Regions from separate parts of the Flavonifractor sp. HCP28S3_F3 genome, predicted to be linked through region 2. Evidence: riboswitches for the same ligand, from Rfam matches in the RefSeq annotation. Region 2 holds a riboswitch; the other holds the start of a gene.

Region 1 (8,189 bases), on a different contig from region 2:
CACCGGGCGGGTGCTTTGCGATATCCAGGAGGGGACCCAGCGCACCGATACCACCGGACAGTACGCCCTGTTTTGGGAAGCGGTGACCGCATTAAAGGGCAACAATGTGTTCCGGGGCGACTATTCCGACGGTGTCTTTTACAGCTGGGCGGCGGTGCCTGTCACATACCGCTCCATGACCCAGGGAGCGGTTTATCTCTACGAATACGACGCCGAGCAAGGCGCCATGCTCCGGGGCATCCAGAACAACCTGCGTACCATCTCCATCATCATCGCGCTGGTGACCCTGGTGATGGGCGTGGTGTTTTCCAAGGCTTTGACCCGGCGGATCGCCCAGCTGCTCAGCGCCATCCACACTGTGCGGGAAGGCGAGTACAGCCACCGGGTGGACATGCGGGGTGGCGACGAGCTCAGCCGGCTGGCCGATGAGTTCAACGAACTCACCGGCCGGCTCCAGACCACCGAGGAGGTCCGTCGGCGATTTGTGTCCGACGCATCTCACGAGCTGAAGACACCCCTGGCCTCTATCCGGCTGCTGACCGACTCCATTCTGCAGGCCGACCACATGGATGTGGATACTGCCCGGGAGTTTTTGACCGACATTGGAGAGGAGGCCGAGCGGCTCACCCGTATCACCGAGAAGCTGCTCACCCTCACCAGGCTGGATACCGCCCACGAGATCCAGACTGTGCCGGTGGATGTGGGAGCTGTGGTGCGCCGGGTGGAGCATATGTTGATCCCCCTGGCGCGGGCGGCGGAGGTGAAGCTGGAGCTGAACCTCCAGGAGGGCTGTATCATCCGGGCTACTGAGGACGATCTGTATCAGGTGGCCTTCAACCTGATGGAAAATGCCATCAAATATAATCTGCCCGGCGGTACGGTGACCGTTACCTTGTTCCTGGAGGGAGACGCGGTGTGTATGCGGGTGGAGGATACCGGCGTAGGCATCCCGGAGGCCGACCTGCCCAAGATTTTTGATCGCTTCTACCGGGTGGATAAAGCCCGTTCTCGGGCCGCTGGCGGCACCGGACTGGGCCTGTCTATTGTCCGGGACACGGTGCGCCAGCATGGCGGCACCATCACCGCCCGGCGGCGGGAGCCGGAGGGTACCTGCTTTGAGGTGCGCTTTGCTCGCTGGCGGGAGAAGGGGGGAAATCGGCCATGAGGCGACGGCTCCAGACTTTAGCGCTGGCCGGAGCGCTTCTGGTTCTGTGCGGCTGTTCCGGGAACTCCCAGGAGGGAACAGAAGCAGGAGATTACCTGATCTATTATTCCGCACTGGAGGACCGGTACGCTGCCATGGCGGTTGGATATGAGAGCCTGGAGCTCCCGGAGGATGCCCAGGTGGTATCTGCCCTGCTGGAGGCGGTCTTTCAGGGTCCCGATTCCCAGGAATTGACCTCGCCTTTTCCTGATGGCGTGCGGCTGCTGAGCTGGGAGCTGAAGGACGGCTGCCTGCACCTGGACCTGTCAGAGCAGTACGGCAGCCTGACGGGGATCGATCTGACAGTGGCTGATGCCTGCCTCACCCTGACCCTCTGCCAGGCGGAGGGCGTGGAGTCGGTCTATATTACGGTGGAAGGGAACGAGATTCCCTACCGTCCCATCCAGCAGCTTACGCGGGAGGATGTGCTTCTCTCCACCGGGCAGGAATCCCCGCCGCCCGCCACAACCTCCGCGCCCGTGAGCTGAAATAAATGAAAACAGGGAGGGAACTAGTATGAAATATTTCTGAAAATGCAGCGCTTTGGTATTTTCTGGTGCACTTTTGTTCAGTGCCCTGGTCTGTCCGTCTGCCCAGGCAGCGGACAGTGAAATTGATTGTATCCCGGTTGACATTGGATATGATGCAGAAGAAGGTAAAGATGATATTAGTTTAGTATTACTACCAAACCATTTTTTACAGAAAACAGCGCCTTACCTGAAGTTATAGTGCATGAATGGGTCAAAGTGGACTCATCTGCGTATGTATACCCACATATCGCATACTTGAATTATATCAATCAATGGGGAGAATGTCTGTTCCCCTCCGACGGTTGCCTGTCAATGGGCACCTTTTCTGAGGGCCTGGCCCATGTGAGGACAGAGAAACCTCTCGGTTATGTAGATCAAACTGGTGCTCTTGTGATGCCCCTTCCCTCTGGAATTAGCGGCACAGAATTTCATGATGGCGTTGCTCTTATCTATAGTGATGAAGGAAACCTACTAAAAATGATTGACATGGAGTCTTTCTTGATGATGTGTTGCCACTTGCAAATAAGGTAAAATCTCTTACAAGCGATATTACATTGCCAACAACATAGGTGATGAATTATGCATAAAGCGGGAAGAATATATATGAGTGTGGTTTTATTAGAAGCAATAATTCTTTTTATAAACTGCATTTCTTCCATTATATGGTTATGGTGCCGTGAAGCTAAGCAGAATATTGTATGGATGATAGTTTTGACTTTTGTAATATCGTGCATTCTGATCCCCATTGAGTCAGCTGTTTTCCACTTCTGTAAAGTAAAAGTGCATAATGCTAAGTCGAAAAGATTGATTCAAACTGATATTGCACAAATTATTCTTCCCAAACTGCCTTATATTTTTGGCGCTCTTTGGTTAATTTATTTTATATCCTTTCGGATTATAGCTGGAAGATACAACTGGCATCAAGGCAGCGATGAATCTATGTACAATCTTCGGCCCGGAAGCATAATAATTTTTTTATCGCTACTTGGTGTAGAGATTCCAAATCAAATCATTCGCTTAAAAAGCAAGCAGAATGGAGGAAGGTAAAATAGATTTTAGCCTTGCTGCCTACTCATAACGAGTGGCTGGCACGGGTATTTTTTACTATACAATTTTTCCTACTACGTCTGTGATCCAGACCATCAACGCCAAGGGTAATGTGGCAGCCTTCGAGTATGACCTAATGGGCAATCTTACCAAAGTCACGCTCCACCGGGCAGATGGTACTCACGGAAAACGGCAGCCTGGCGGGCTATGACGATGCCGGTCGGGTGTCCGAATGGGCCAGAGAGGCCATGGCGGCGTTGAACGCCGACGGAATCCTCCGGGGCACCTCTGATACTACCCTGTCGCCCAAAGACACCACCACGGTGGAGCAGGGCATCCTCCTGGCCCTCCGGGCTTATCAGAAGTTTATGGCCTGAGGAAATCGGGAGCGCCTGCCCTTGACAAGTTCCCGGGACCGGGTGTAACATACTTCATTATGGCAAAGTAACGAGCAGAAAGGAAGAACCCGCCCATGAGCCAGCATCGTATCAGTACCCAGTGTATCCATGCGGGCTATACCCCCGGCAACGGGGAGCCCCGCAACATTCCTATCGTCCAGTCCACTACCTTCCGCTACGCCACCGGCGAAGCCATGGGCGCCCTGTTTGACCTGGAGGCCAGCGGTTATTTCTATACCCGCCTGCAGAACCCCACCAACGACCACGTGGCGGCCAAGATCTGTGCCCTGGAGGGAGGGACCGCCGCCATGCTCACCTCCTCCGGTCAGGCAGCGTCCTTCTATGCCATCTTCAACATCGTTTCCTGCGGTGAGCATGTGGTTTGCTCTTCCTCCATCTACGGCGGCACCTATAACCTGTTTGCCGTCACCATGAAGCGGATGGGCATCGACTTCACCTTCGTGGACCCCGACTGCTCCGAAGAGGAGCTGGAGGCGGCCTTCCGGCCCGAGACCCGTGCAGTGTTTGGTGAGACCATCGCCAACCCGGCTCTGACGGTGCTGGATATCGAGAAGTTTGCCAAGGCTGCCCACGCCCACGGTGTGCCTCTGATCGTGGACAACACCTTTGCAACTCCGGTGAACTGCCGACCCTTTGAGTGGGGAGCCGATATCATTACCCACTCCACCACCAAGTACATGGACGGCCACGCCAACGCAGTGGGGGGCGCCATTGTGGACTCTGGTAAGTTTGACTGGAACGCCCATGCCGACAAGTTCCCCGGTCTGACCACTCCTGACGAGAGCTACCACGGCATTACTTACACCGAGCGCTTTGGCCTGGAGGGGGCCTACATCACCAAGGCCACCGCCCAGCTCATGCGGGACCTGGGTTCCATTCCCTCCCCGCAGAACTGCTACTACCTGAATATCGGTCTGGAGACCCTGCCCCTGCGGATGGCACGCCACTGTGAGAACGGCCTGGCAGTGGCCAAATTCCTGAAGAACCACCCCAAGGTAGCCTGGGTGCGCTATCCCGGACTGGAAGGGGACCCCTACTACGAGCGGGCCATGAAGTACATGCCCAACGGCACCTGCGGCGTGGTGTCCTTCGGTGTGAAGGGCGGCCGTGAGGCGGCTTCCAAATTCATGGCAGGCCTGAAGCTGGCCTCCATCGCCACCCACGTGGCCGACGCCAAGACCTGCACCCTCCATCCCGCCTCCACCACCCACCGGCAGATGACCGACGAGGAGCTGGCGGCCGCCGGGGTATCCCCCGATCTGGTTCGCCTCAGCGTGGGTATCGAGGATATCAACGATATCCTGGAGGATGTGGATCAGGCGTTGGCGGGGGTGTGAGCCATGTATGTAGATCCTGAAGTTTATTCCGGCGCTCCGACGGAGGAGCGTGACCCCAATGAAATGGCGGTGTACGCCTTTCTGGATAAGCTGGATATCTCCTACCTCCGGTGCGATCATGACTACGCCAACACCATGGAGGACTGCAAAGCGGTGGAGGCGGTGCTTGGTGTGCCCATTTGCAAGAACCTGCTGCTCACCAACCGGCAGCAGACCGACTTCTATCTGCTGATGATGCCGGGAGATAAGCCCTTCAAGACTAAGGATCTGACCAAGCAGCTGGGCTGTGCCCGGCTGTCCTTTGCCAGCCCCGAGCAGATGAAAGAGCTGCTGGGTGCGGCCCCCGGCTCAGCCAGTGCCTTTGAGCTGATGCACGATGGGGAAGGAAAGGTGCGCCTGGTGATAGACCGGGAGCTGCTGGCGGGAGAGTACATCAGCGGCCACCCCTGCTTTTCTACCTCCACCATCCGCCTGAAACGGACGGATTTTCTGGAGCGGTTCCTGCCTGCGGTGGGGCATACGCCTGCCATAGTGGATCTGCCCTGGCCGGAGGCCGAGTAAAAAATGGTTGCATTTTCCCGATAACGGCGCTATAATGCGTTATACAATTGAAAAAACGGGAGCTTGTGTTACAGGCTGAGAGTAAGGTATAACCTTAGACCGATAACCTGATTTGGGTAATGCCAACGTAGGGAAAGATAGAATTTCGCTTTGTCGCGGGGATTATCCAATGGGATAATCCCCGTTTTTTATGCCTTAAGTTAGAGATTTTCCAGAAAAGAGTGTCCGATGATGAACCATTCCAAAAAAGTATTCCGTATGGTGTTTCTGGCCATGATGGTGGCCATCGGCGTGGTGATTTCCCCCATCCTACGGGTGGAGGGTATGTGTCCCACCGCCCACCTCATCAATATCGTGTGTGCGGTGCTGATGGGTCCCTGGTACGCCCTGCTGTGCGCCACCCTCATCGGGATCATCCGCATGAGCATGATGGGCATACCGCCGCTGGCACTCACCGGCGCTGTGTTCGGCGCCTTTCTGTCCGGCGTGCTCTATCGGGCATCCAAGGGAAAACTGATCTGCGCCGTTATCGGCGAGGTGTTGGGCACCGGCATCATCGGCGCTATTGTCTCCTATCCGGTGATGACCTTTCTGGTACATAAGGAGGGCCTGACCTGGCTGTTCTATGTGCCGTCCTTCCTGTGCGGCACCCTCATCGGCGGCTCGGTGGCTTTTGTGTTTCTGCGTCAGCTGGCCCGGGCCGGGGTCCTGCCCCGGTTTCAGCGGATGCTTTCCGACCAGAGCTTTGAGGAGGGGAGCAGTGTCCTGTCCAATGCCGCCGCTATCGCCGCTCTGGGCGTGATCGGATATCTGCTGATTAAGATCCTTACCGGCATGGTCTTCCGGACCGCAGATCCCCTGTGGAACTGGGCGGCCTGGGGTGTGATCGCTCTTTTCCTGATCGCCGCACTGGTCTATTTCCTGGTCCATCGCTCCGGAAAGAGGGTGGAAGTCCATGAGTGAATCCATTTTTTCTATGCTCCGCACTCTGCGGGAAGAAGCACCGCTGATCCATGCCATCACCAATCCCATCTCCATTACCCAGTGTGCCAATGCCGTGCTGGCCCTGGGCGCCCGGCCCATTATGGCAGAGCATCCACAGGAGGTGGAGGAGATCACCGCCACGGCGGCGGCCCTGCTGCTCAACCTGGGCAACATCACCGACGTGCGGATGGAGGCCATGAGACGTTCCGCCGGGGCGGCCCGGGAAGCAGGCGTTCCGGTGGTTTTGGATGCGGTGGGAGTAGCCTGCTCCCGTCTGCGCAGGGACTATGCTCAGCAGCTGCTGGAGCAATTTCCACCTGCGGTGCTCAAGGGCAATTACGCCGAGATCCTGGCCCTGGTCCGGCCGGACTACACCGCCTCCGGTGTGGATGGGGATAAATCCCTTACCCCGGCGGCGGTGGCCAAAGCGGCCGGAGAAGTGGCTCGCCGCTATGGCTGCGTAGTCCTGGCCAGCGGAGAGACAGACCTGGTGACCGACGGAACGGGGGTCACAGCCATTCATAACGGAACACCCCAGTTGGGATGGGTCACCGGGACAGGCTGTATGTTGGGGGCGCTGTGCGCCTGTTTTCTGGCCGCTGCCTCCCCCCTGGAGGCGGCAAAGACGGCCTGCATCGCCATGGGTGTGGCCGGAGAACTGGCAGCCACGCCAAAGGGAAACGGTACGTTTTTAATGAATTTGATAGACCGGCTTTCCACGCTGGATGGAGAGACCATCCAAGCCAATGCACGTATGGAGGCGTTTTGTGATGAAGAAGCTTGACACCACGTTGTACCTGGTGACCGACAGTACCGGCCTCTCCGAGGCGGAGTTTCTCGCCAAAGTAGAGCAGGCCCTTCAGGGGGGCGTGACCTTCCTGCAGCTCCGGGAGAAGGAGCGCTCCACCCGGGAGTACATCCATCTGGCCCAACAGGTCCATGCCATCGCCAGGCGCTATCAGGTACCGCTGGTGGTAGACGACCGGGTGGATGTAGCACTGGCGGCAGAGGTGGATGGGGTCCATGTGGGCCAGTCCGATATGCCCGTGTGGCAGGCCAGAAAAATCCTGGGACCGGACAAGATCGTAGGAGCCACCGCTAAGACTGTCCCACAAGCCTTGGAGGCTCTGGAGCAGGGGGCTGATTACCTGGGAGTGGGCGCTATCTATCCCACCACTACCAAGGTGGTCACAGTTATCACCTCCACAGACACGCTGGGGGAGATCTGCAAAGCGGTGCCTATTCCGGTCAACGCCATCGGCGGCCTGAATCAGGATAACCTGGGGGTGCTGAAGGGTATTCCCATCCAGGGCATCTGTGTGGTTTCCGCCATCATGAAGTCGGCCGATCCCAAGGCCGCGGCGGAGGGACTGCGGCAGGCCTTTGACGCACTGAGAAACTAAAGTGTATCCAGCGGCACATTGGGGGCACCACCTTATGCCGCTTAACAAAACAATGCTGAATATCAAAAGGAGGCATACTACGTGAAAACAGCATTGACCATTGCAGGCAGCGACTGCAGCGGAGGCGCCGGCATTCAGGCTGATCTGAAAACCATGACCATGAACGGGGTCTACGGCATGAGCGCCATTACAGCGCTGACGGCCCAGAATACCACCGGCGTCACTGGAATTATGGAGGTTTCGCCCGATTTTCTCCGGCAGCAGCTGGATATGATCTTTTCGGACATCCGGCCCGATGCGGTGAAGATCGGTATGGTGTCCAGCGGGGCGCTCATTGAGGTCATCGCCCAGGCTTTGGCAGACTGGCGGGTGGAGCGGATCGTGGTGGATCCGGTCATGGTGGCCACCAGCGGCTCGGCCCTGATGGAGACGGAGGCCGTCACTGTCCTGAAAGCCAAGCTGCTGCCTATGGCTGCCCTGGTCACGCCCAACATCCCGGAGGCGGAGGTGCTTTCGGGGCAGACTATCCGCAGCCAGAGTGACATGGAGGCAGCGGCCAAAGCCATTTCCGAGGCCCACGGCTGCGCGGTTCTGGTGAAAGGCGGTCACAGCGTCAGCGACGCCGACGATCTGCTGTACGCCGGTGGTCAGGCCAGGTGGTTCCCGGGGAAGCGGATCGACAATCCCAACACTCATGGAACCGG
Region 2 (8,189 bases):
CCACCCAGTCCCACATGAGCAGTCTGGGCCGGGGGGAGATCCTCCAGGGTGAGGTGCTGGATGAGGACCAGATCATCGCCGCCTATGATGCAGTCACCCGGGAGGATGTGCGGGATCTGGCCCGTGAGCTGTTCCGCTTTGAGAACGCATCCCTGTCCGCTGTGGGCCGGGTAGGTACCCAGGCGGAGTATCAGGCTCTGCTGCAATAAAAGAAAGCACGGGCCCGCTGCCATGGCAGCGGGCCCGTGTTTTTTATTCATATAGCTTGTCCAGTACCCGGATGATCTGGGCTATGCAGCCTTCCTCGCAGCTGCCCATGATGTAGGCGCCCCAGTCCTTCACTTCCTGTGCACAGTTGGAGGGAGCGAAGGGAACGGCAGAGCGGGCCAGCATGGGGATGTCGTTCTGGTTGTCACCCACGCAGTAGACCTTCTTGGGGTCCATGCCCAGGTATTTTACCAGGTAGTCCACCATACCACCCTTGTTGCTGCCCTTCCGGGTCATCTCTAACAGTACTGCGTTGGAGAAAATGATTTCGTAGTGCTCGGCCCATCGCTCCAGCATATAGCGCTGGACCCGGCGGAGCACCTCGTTGTCCTGCTGGAGGATCACCTTGCTCCAGGGCAAGGGCATCTCCCCGATGGGCACCTCAGCAGCGTCCATCCCTGCCCGTTTCAGATGGTTGAAGGTGACACGGTTGGGCTGGTAGACGTAGATGTCGTCGTGGTTGTAGGCCTCGAACCCGATCTCCGGGATGTCCTGGGCCAACTGCTGAAGGTCTTCCCTGGCCCGGTCGGGCAGGAAGGTCTCATGGATCATGCGGTCGGCCTTGAAGTCGTACAGGGCGGAGCCGTTGGACAGAATCACCGGTGCGTTGATATTTACAAGACGGGCGTGGGGTGCAAAGGTAGGATGGGCCCGGCCGGTGGCTACCGTAAAAGTGCCGCCGTTGCGGGTAAAGTACTCGATGGCCTCCACATTGACGGGCGGTACCCGCAGATCGGCCCCGTAGAGGGTGTCGTCAAAATCGCTGACCAGCAGCACGCCGTCAAATTTGCCCAAATCAGTCAAACCTTTCTTATTTCAGATCGGCCCCTGTAAAGTAGCGATTCAGAGGCTTGAAGAGCAGGCCAGCCACCACCCCGGTGATAATGATCTCGGGGATCATGTAGCTGGCGTTGTACGCGATGGACCACACAGGAGCAGCCCAGCCCAGTTCGTTGGGCCAGAGAACTTCCCAAATCAGTACGCCGGAGAGAAAGTGGCACAGCAGCCGGACCAGGAAGGTAAAGACGATGCCAACCTCCAGGCTCACCAGCCGGTTTTTGATGACGCCGTTGAACATGGAGGACAGGCCGACCACGCTGAACGCGATCACATAGTCCAGCAGGATAATGGCGATGGCCATGCCCACGGAGGTGGCGTACTGCACATTCTGGATACCCAGGAGCATCTGCAGCAGGCTGTACACAAAGGCGGTAAACAGGCCCCACTTACAGCCGTAGCGATGGGAGACGATCACCAGGGGCAGCATAGAACAGAAGGTGATGCCTCCGCCCAGGGCCCAGGGACCGGAGAAAGTAAACATGCTGAGTACAGTGCCAATAGCCAGCATGATGGCGCTTTCCACCAACCGGAGCACCAACAGGCCGGAGCGGGAACGTCGGGAAGCGGCTGCGTTTGACATGAAAATATTCCTCCTAAAAATTTGTACCGCAACGCAAACCGGGCTGCGCAATGCGGTACGGGAGGAACGACAAAAGCCGAATCCGCTTCCTACGCCGGCATTACCCGGATCAGGTTCTAGGGACACGGGCGGCAATACGCCCTGATCTCAGCCGGACTTGCGTCCAGCGCCCCTGTATTCGATTTGTCCTGCGGCCAAGCAAAGTTTATACCAAATGCCCCAGCTTTGTCAATATATCCTGGAACCACGGAGGCAGAGGACATTCCAGAGTGAGGCGTTCCCCAGTACGGGGGTGGATAAAGGACAGCCGACGGGCGTGAAGGCACTGGCCGGCCAGGCCGGGATAGGGCTTTTTGGACCCGTACACCACATCGCCCAGCAGGGGGTGGCCGATATGGGCCATGTGGACCCGGATCTGGTGGGTACGTCCCGTCTCCAGCCGGCACTGGATGTGGGCATAGCCGGGGAAGCGCTCCAGCACGGTCCAGTGGGTGATAGCCTCCCGTCCCTGGAGGAAATTCACCGCCATCTTCTTTCGATCGGTGGGATGGCGGGCGATGGGGGCGTTCACCGTTCCCTGATCCTCCTTTAAATTACCTACGCACACCGCCTCGTACTCCCGGTAGAGGGAGTGGTCCTGGAGCTGCTCTGCCAGGGCCAGGTGTGCAAAATCGTTCTTGGCAGCGATAATGAGCCCGGAAGTGTCCCGGTCGATACGGTGGACGATGCCGGGACGGAGGGCTCCGTTGATTCCGGAGAGTGAATCTCCGCAGTGATATAACAGAGCGTTGACCAAAGTGCCATCGGGATGGCCTGCCGCCGGGTGGACCACCAGGCCCACTGGCTTGTTGACGGCGATAACGTCCTCGTCCTCATATACCACGTCCAGGGGGATATCCTGGGGTACGATGTCCACCGGCGCAGGGTCGGGAAGAACTACCACCAGCTCGTCTCCCGGGACGGTTTTGTAGTTCTTTTTCACCGGCTTGCCGTTCAGGGTCACGGCCCCCTCCTCCAGCAGCTTCTGGGCCGCCGAGCGGGTGAGCTGAGGCAGGGCATCGGCCAAAAACTGGTCGACCCTCCTGCCGGCCTGGTCAACCCTCAGATGCAGGGGCGTCATGCTCTTTTTCCTCCTTGCCGTAGAACAGCAGATAGTATGCGCAGAAGGCGATGCCGCCGCATACCACGCAGATATCCGCCACGTTGAACACGGCAAAATTCATAAACAGGGTCTGGAACATATCGGTGACGTAACCCAGAAAGGCCCGGTCAATCAGGTTGCCCACAGCCCCGGCCAGCACCACCGACAGGCAGACCATGGCGAAGGGGTGGGGGAATACCTTTTTAATAAGCAATACCGCCAGCAGGATGGAGGCGGCCAGAGACACCAGGGTCAGGATCCAGGTGTGCTCCTCAAAGAGGGAAAAGGCAGCGCCGGTATTCTTCACATAGGTCAGCTGCAAAATGTGGGGGAGAAAGGGCACGCCCTCACCCAGATCAATGTTGGCCCGGACCAGAAATTTGACCAGCTGGTCCAGTGCCACCAGGGCCACCACAAGAACGGCGTAGAGCATAAGACAGGGCTCCTTTGCAAAAAGTAAGGGCCGGAAGGCCCGATCAAGTTTTTTTTATTGTACCATGCCCGTCTCCGGCGGGCAAGTCCCAGCTGCGCTTGTTTCCCTCAGATGAGTGTGATACAATGGGAACGGATGGAAGCCGCCGGAACTTTTTTGGCATTGTATCATGGTTTACATTCTTTTCTCCGACGCGGTGCCATACTACCAAGTATAAAGTGAAGCAATTAGGAGGCCGTTCCTATGAAGGAATATCCGGTTCAGCGGGCCGCGGTGCTGAAAGAAAAGCCCGACCCCAATACACTGGTTTTCGGTAAGACCTTTACCGACCATATGTTTATCATGGATTATACTGCCGGCCAGGGCTGGCACGACGGGCGCATCGTCCCCTACGGTCCTATTCCGCTGGAGCCCTCCGCCATGGTGTTCCACTATGCCCAGGAGGTTTTTGAGGGCCTGAAGGCCTACCGCGCCCCCGACGGCGGTGTGCAGCTCTTCCGGCCCACCGAGAACATCAAGCGCATCAACTCCTCCTGTGAGCGTATGTGCATTCCTCAGCTGAATGAGGAGGACGCTCTGGCCGCCATCGAGCAGCTGGTTCGTCTGGAGGCTGACTGGGTGCCCAGTGCCCCCGGCACCTCCCTGTATATCCGTCCCTTCATCATCGCCACCACGCCCTCCCTGGGTGTCCACGCCGCCCACAATTACATCTTCTGCATCATCACCTGCCCTGTGGGCGCCTACTACGCCGAGGGCATCAACCCGGTGAAGATTTATGTGGAAAATGAGGACGTCCGTGCCGTCAAGGGCGGCACCGGCTACACCAAGTGCGGCGGCAACTACGCTGCCTCCATCCGCGCCGGTGAGCGGGCGGAGGAGAACGGCTACGCCCAGGTGCTGTGGCTGGACGGTGTCCACCGCAAGTACATTGAAGAAGTGGGCTCCATGAACGTCATGTTCCAGATCGGCGACACGGTGGTTACCCCCAAGCTGACTGGCTCCGTGCTGCCCGGCATCACCCGTAAGTCCTGCATCGAGCTGATGGAGAGCTGGGGCCTGAAGGTGGAGGAGCGGCTCATCACCGCTCAGGAGCTCTTTGACGCCGGAGCTGACGGCTCCCTGAAGGAAGCCTGGGGCACCGGTACCGCCGCCGTCATCTCTCCCATCGGCGAGATGGGCTGGGAGGACAAGCATGTTGTGGTCAACGGCGGCAAGATCGGCCCTCTGGCCCAGAAGCTGTATGACACCCTCACCGGCATCCAGTGGGGCACTCAGCCTGATCCCCATGGCTGGGTCGTCAAGCTGTAAATTTGCGTTCTTCTAACCTTCCTATATACCTTCCCAGACCAAGGGGCGGGACATTTGTCCCGCCCCTTGGTCTATTTTCTTCAGAGAATCTGATATTTCCCTTTTGGTTTCTTTAGCTTTCACCTCTGACGGGGGTTGTTATGGTACAATGGCCCAAATGAAATGAGGTGCTGCTATGAAACGATGCAAATATATCCCCGCGCTGCTGGCCCTGCTCCTGCTGTTGTCTGCCTGCGGCGGGCCTTTCGGGCTGGCCGACTCCAAGGTCCGGAGCGAGGCCAGCCGTCTGGCTGTCGCCCAGCTGGGCAAGCTGGACCCGTATGTCACCGGGGAGGAGCGGCGGCAGGTGACCCAGCTGCTGGAGCGGATGCTCTCCCTCCGCCAGGTCCGGGAAGATGCGGGCATTTGGACGGTCTCCGCCGGGGAAGAGCAGCTGGCAGTCCAGCTCAACCAGCTCTATGAGGACTTCACCCGCCGCAGCCTGGGAGAGCCGGAGAGCTGGAGTGCAGACGAGGAGAAAATGGAACTGCTGGCCGAATATGATGTAAAGGGCAGCGGCCTGGAACTCTCCGAGGGGGAGGACTCCTACCGGGCCCTGTGGGAGCAGGTGGAAGCCATGCTGCCTCAGGGCAGTCTGGACGCCTTTGACCGCTTTACCGTCTTTACCGACGGGGAGGAGGAAATCCTGGCCTATGTGGTACCCACCGACGATGAAGGCGCCCGTTGGGAGCTGGCGGTGGACCCCAAGGACGCGGGGGACGAAACCTATTTTGCCGAGACAGTGTTCCACGAGTATTGCCACTACCTGACCCTTAACGACCAGCAGGTGGCCTATGAGACGGCTCCCTCCCAGGGCCGCTATACGGAGGAGGGCATGATTACCCGTCCCGGGTCCTATCTCAATGCTTTCTATCAGGAGTTCTGGACGGACTACCTGTCCGACCGGCTGGCCGACCCGGAGAGCACCGGCTTCTACCTCCGCCACTCCGATGACTTCCTCACCGGCTATGCGGCCACCAGCCCTTCTGAGGATATTGCCGAGAGTTTTGCCTTCTTCATCATGGGCGACAAGGCTGAGGGAGAGAGCGTCCAGGCCCGGAAGCAGAATTTCTTCTACGCTTATCCCGAGCTGGTGACCTTCCGGGACCAGGCACGGGCGAAGCTGGGCCTGTGAGATTCAGCGGGTCAGACCGCGGAAGCCCTTGGGAACCTCCGCGCGGAAGACCCGCTTTTCTCCTGTGAAGGGGTCGGTAAGGATCAGTTCATGGGCGTGGAGACACAGCCGGCCCAGGGGATCGGTGGCTGCACCGTAATCCCGGTCTCCTGCCACCGGACAACCCAGCTCGCTGAGATGGGCCCGGATCTGGTTTTTCCGACCGGTGTCGATGTCTACCTCCAGCAGGGTATAGTCCTTTCCGCTGCTCAGAGTGGTATAGTGAGTGATTGCTTCTTTCCCGCCGGAGCGGACGGAGTATACCTTGTGGGCAGCGTTCTCCCGCAGCAGGGTGCGGATGGTGTCCGACTCTTTGGGCGGGTGGCCTTCCACCGCCGCCAGGTAGCCACGGCGGGTCACCAGGGTGTCCCAATTGTCCTGATAGGCACGCTTGGTCTCCTCGTCTTTGGCAAAGAGGAGCACGCCGGAAGTGTCACGGTCCAACCGATGGACGATGAACACCCGGCCTTTGGGCTGGGTCCGGCGCACATAGTCGGTGGCCATGTGGTAGGCGGTGCGTACCTTTTCCCGGTCATTGGCCATGCTCAGCAGTCCGGCAGGCTTTTCGATTACCAGGATCCGCCTGTCCTCATACAGAATGGGGAAGGGGGCCTTCCTATCCCGGCTCCCCTGAGGGCGGATGGTGACACGCTGACCCGGTTCCAGAGGATGGTCATGGCGAGTGACGGTGGCCCCGTCCACCTGTACCTGGCCACGGGTGAGCAGACCCTTGATGTTGTTGCGGCTCTGGCCCTTTACCTGTTCCAGCAGAAAGGGGAGCAGGGGGCCGGCCTGGGTGACAGAATAGGTTTTTTCCTGCATAATTTCACATCCTAACAAAAGCGCGGCGCAAGCGAATGCTGCTTGCGCCGCGCTGGCACGCCTGAGGGGATTCGAACCTCCGACCTACCGCTTAGGAGGCGGTCGCTCTATCCTGCTGAGCTACAGGCGCATGTAAATAATATGGTGACGTTTTCGTCAGATACCGGACCATTGTAACCCAACTTTCCGCATCTGTCAACGGCGGCGGGGAGAAATGGAACGGATTTCGGCGGATTTTTTGCGGAAACCGGTTGCATGGCGGAAAGTCATACGGTATAATAAATGGTCGAGCTTATTGGAATACTGTATGATATCGGATTGAGGTGTACCATCTTGCAGGATACAAAATTGCGTAACGTAGCCATTATTGCCCACGTCGACCACGGCAAGACCACCCTGGTGGACGAGATGCTCAAGCAGGGCGGCATCTACCGGGAAAACCAGGCCACAGTGGATCGCGTCATGGACTCCAACGACCTGGAGCGGGAGCGCGGCATCACTATTCTGGCCAAAAACACCGCTGTCCATTACAAGGACGTCAAGATCAACATCGTGGACACCCCGGGCCACGCCGACTTCGGCGGCGAGGTGGAGCGCATCCTGAAGATGGTCAATGGCGTCATCCTGCTGGTGGACGCTGCTGAGGGCCCCATGCCCCAGACCCGGTTTGTGCTGTCTAAGGCCCTGGAGCTGGGCCACAAGGTCATCGTGGTGGTCAACAAGATCGACCGCCCCGACCAGCGCATCCACGAGGTCATGGACGAGGTGCTGGAGCTGCTGCTGGACCTGAATGCCACCGACGAGCAGTTTGAGTCTCCCACTCTGTTCTGCTCCGGCCGTCAGGGCACTGCTTCCTATTCTCCCGACGTGCCCGGCACCGACCTGGTGCCTCTGTTCGAGACCATCCTCAACTATATCCCCGCTCCCGAGGCGGATGTGGATGCCCCCTTCCAGATGCTGGTGTCCTCCATCGACTACAACGAGTTCGTGGGCCGTATTGCTATCGGCCGTATCGAGCGGGGCACTGTGAAGCAGAATCAGGAGATCGTGGTGTGCAACTACCACAAGCCGGACGAGGCCCCCACCAAGGCAAAGGCCACCGCTCTGTATCAGTTCGACGGCCTGGGCAAGGTTCCGGTTACTGAGGCCACTGCCGGCAACATTATTGCCATGAGCGGCATTGGCGAGATCACCATCGGCGACACCATCTGCGCCCCTGAGGCGGTGGAGCCCATCGAGTTCGTGAAGATCTCCGCTCCCACCATTGAGATGACCTTCTCGGTCAACGATTCCCCCTTCGCCGGTAAGGAGGGCAAGTTCGTCACCTCCCGGCAGATCCGGGAGCGCCTGTTCCGTGAGACCATGAAGGACGTGTCCCTGCGGGTCACCGAGACTGACTCCACCGATGCTTTCAACGTGGCGGGCCGCGGCGAGATGTCCCTGTCCATCCTTATCGAGACCATGCGCCGTGAAGGCTACGAGTTCCAGGTGTCTCCGCCCCGCGTGCTCTTCCAGGAGATTGACGGCAAGAAATGCGAGCCCATCGAGCGCCTGGTGGTGGACGTGCCCGCCGACAGTGTGGGCT

The links. A riboswitch is a leader RNA that binds a small molecule or an ion and turns the genes downstream of it on or off. The one in region 2 is predicted to bind thiamine pyrophosphate.
Region 1: another riboswitch for thiamine pyrophosphate. It lies ahead of thiW (energy coupling factor transporter S component ThiW); the one in region 2 lies ahead of ACTNB1_RS03875 (energy-coupled thiamine transporter ThiT).

Annotation. Positions count from the first base shown of each region.
Region 1 is NZ_JBQHUF010000012.1:38,905-47,093, forward strand. Features, by position in the region: gene ACTNB1_RS11115 (sensor histidine kinase) at 1-1,165, shown strand, start outside; gene ACTNB1_RS11120 (GerMN domain-containing protein) at 1,162-1,692, shown strand; gene ACTNB1_RS11125 (hypothetical protein) at 2,338-2,781, shown strand; gene ACTNB1_RS11130 (S-layer homology domain-containing protein) at 2,955-3,158, shown strand; gene ACTNB1_RS11135 (O-acetylhomoserine aminocarboxypropyltransferase/cysteine synthase family protein) at 3,254-4,537, shown strand; gene ACTNB1_RS11140 (prolyl-tRNA synthetase associated domain-containing protein) at 4,541-5,098, shown strand; TPP riboswitch at 5,144-5,249, shown strand; gene thiW (energy coupling factor transporter S component ThiW) at 5,330-6,061, shown strand; gene thiM (hydroxyethylthiazole kinase) at 6,054-6,866, shown strand; gene thiE (thiamine phosphate synthase) at 6,853-7,485, shown strand; gene thiD (bifunctional hydroxymethylpyrimidine kinase/phosphomethylpyrimidine kinase) at 7,567-8,189, shown strand, end outside.
Region 2 is NZ_JBQHUF010000002.1:258,327-266,515, forward strand. Features, by position in the region: gene ACTNB1_RS03865 (M16 family metallopeptidase) at 1-209, shown strand, start outside; gene ACTNB1_RS03870 (HAD-IIB family hydrolase) at 253-1,062, opposite strand; gene ACTNB1_RS03875 (energy-coupled thiamine transporter ThiT) at 1,079-1,687, opposite strand; TPP riboswitch at 1,755-1,871, opposite strand; gene ACTNB1_RS03880 (RluA family pseudouridine synthase) at 1,893-2,807, opposite strand; gene lspA (signal peptidase II) at 2,782-3,261, opposite strand; gene ACTNB1_RS03890 (branched-chain amino acid aminotransferase) at 3,505-4,569, shown strand; gene ACTNB1_RS03895 (hypothetical protein) at 4,745-5,743, shown strand; gene ACTNB1_RS03900 (RluA family pseudouridine synthase) at 5,747-6,604, opposite strand; tRNA gene ACTNB1_RS03905 (tRNA-Arg) at 6,658-6,734, opposite strand; gene typA (translational GTPase TypA) at 6,938-8,189, shown strand, end outside.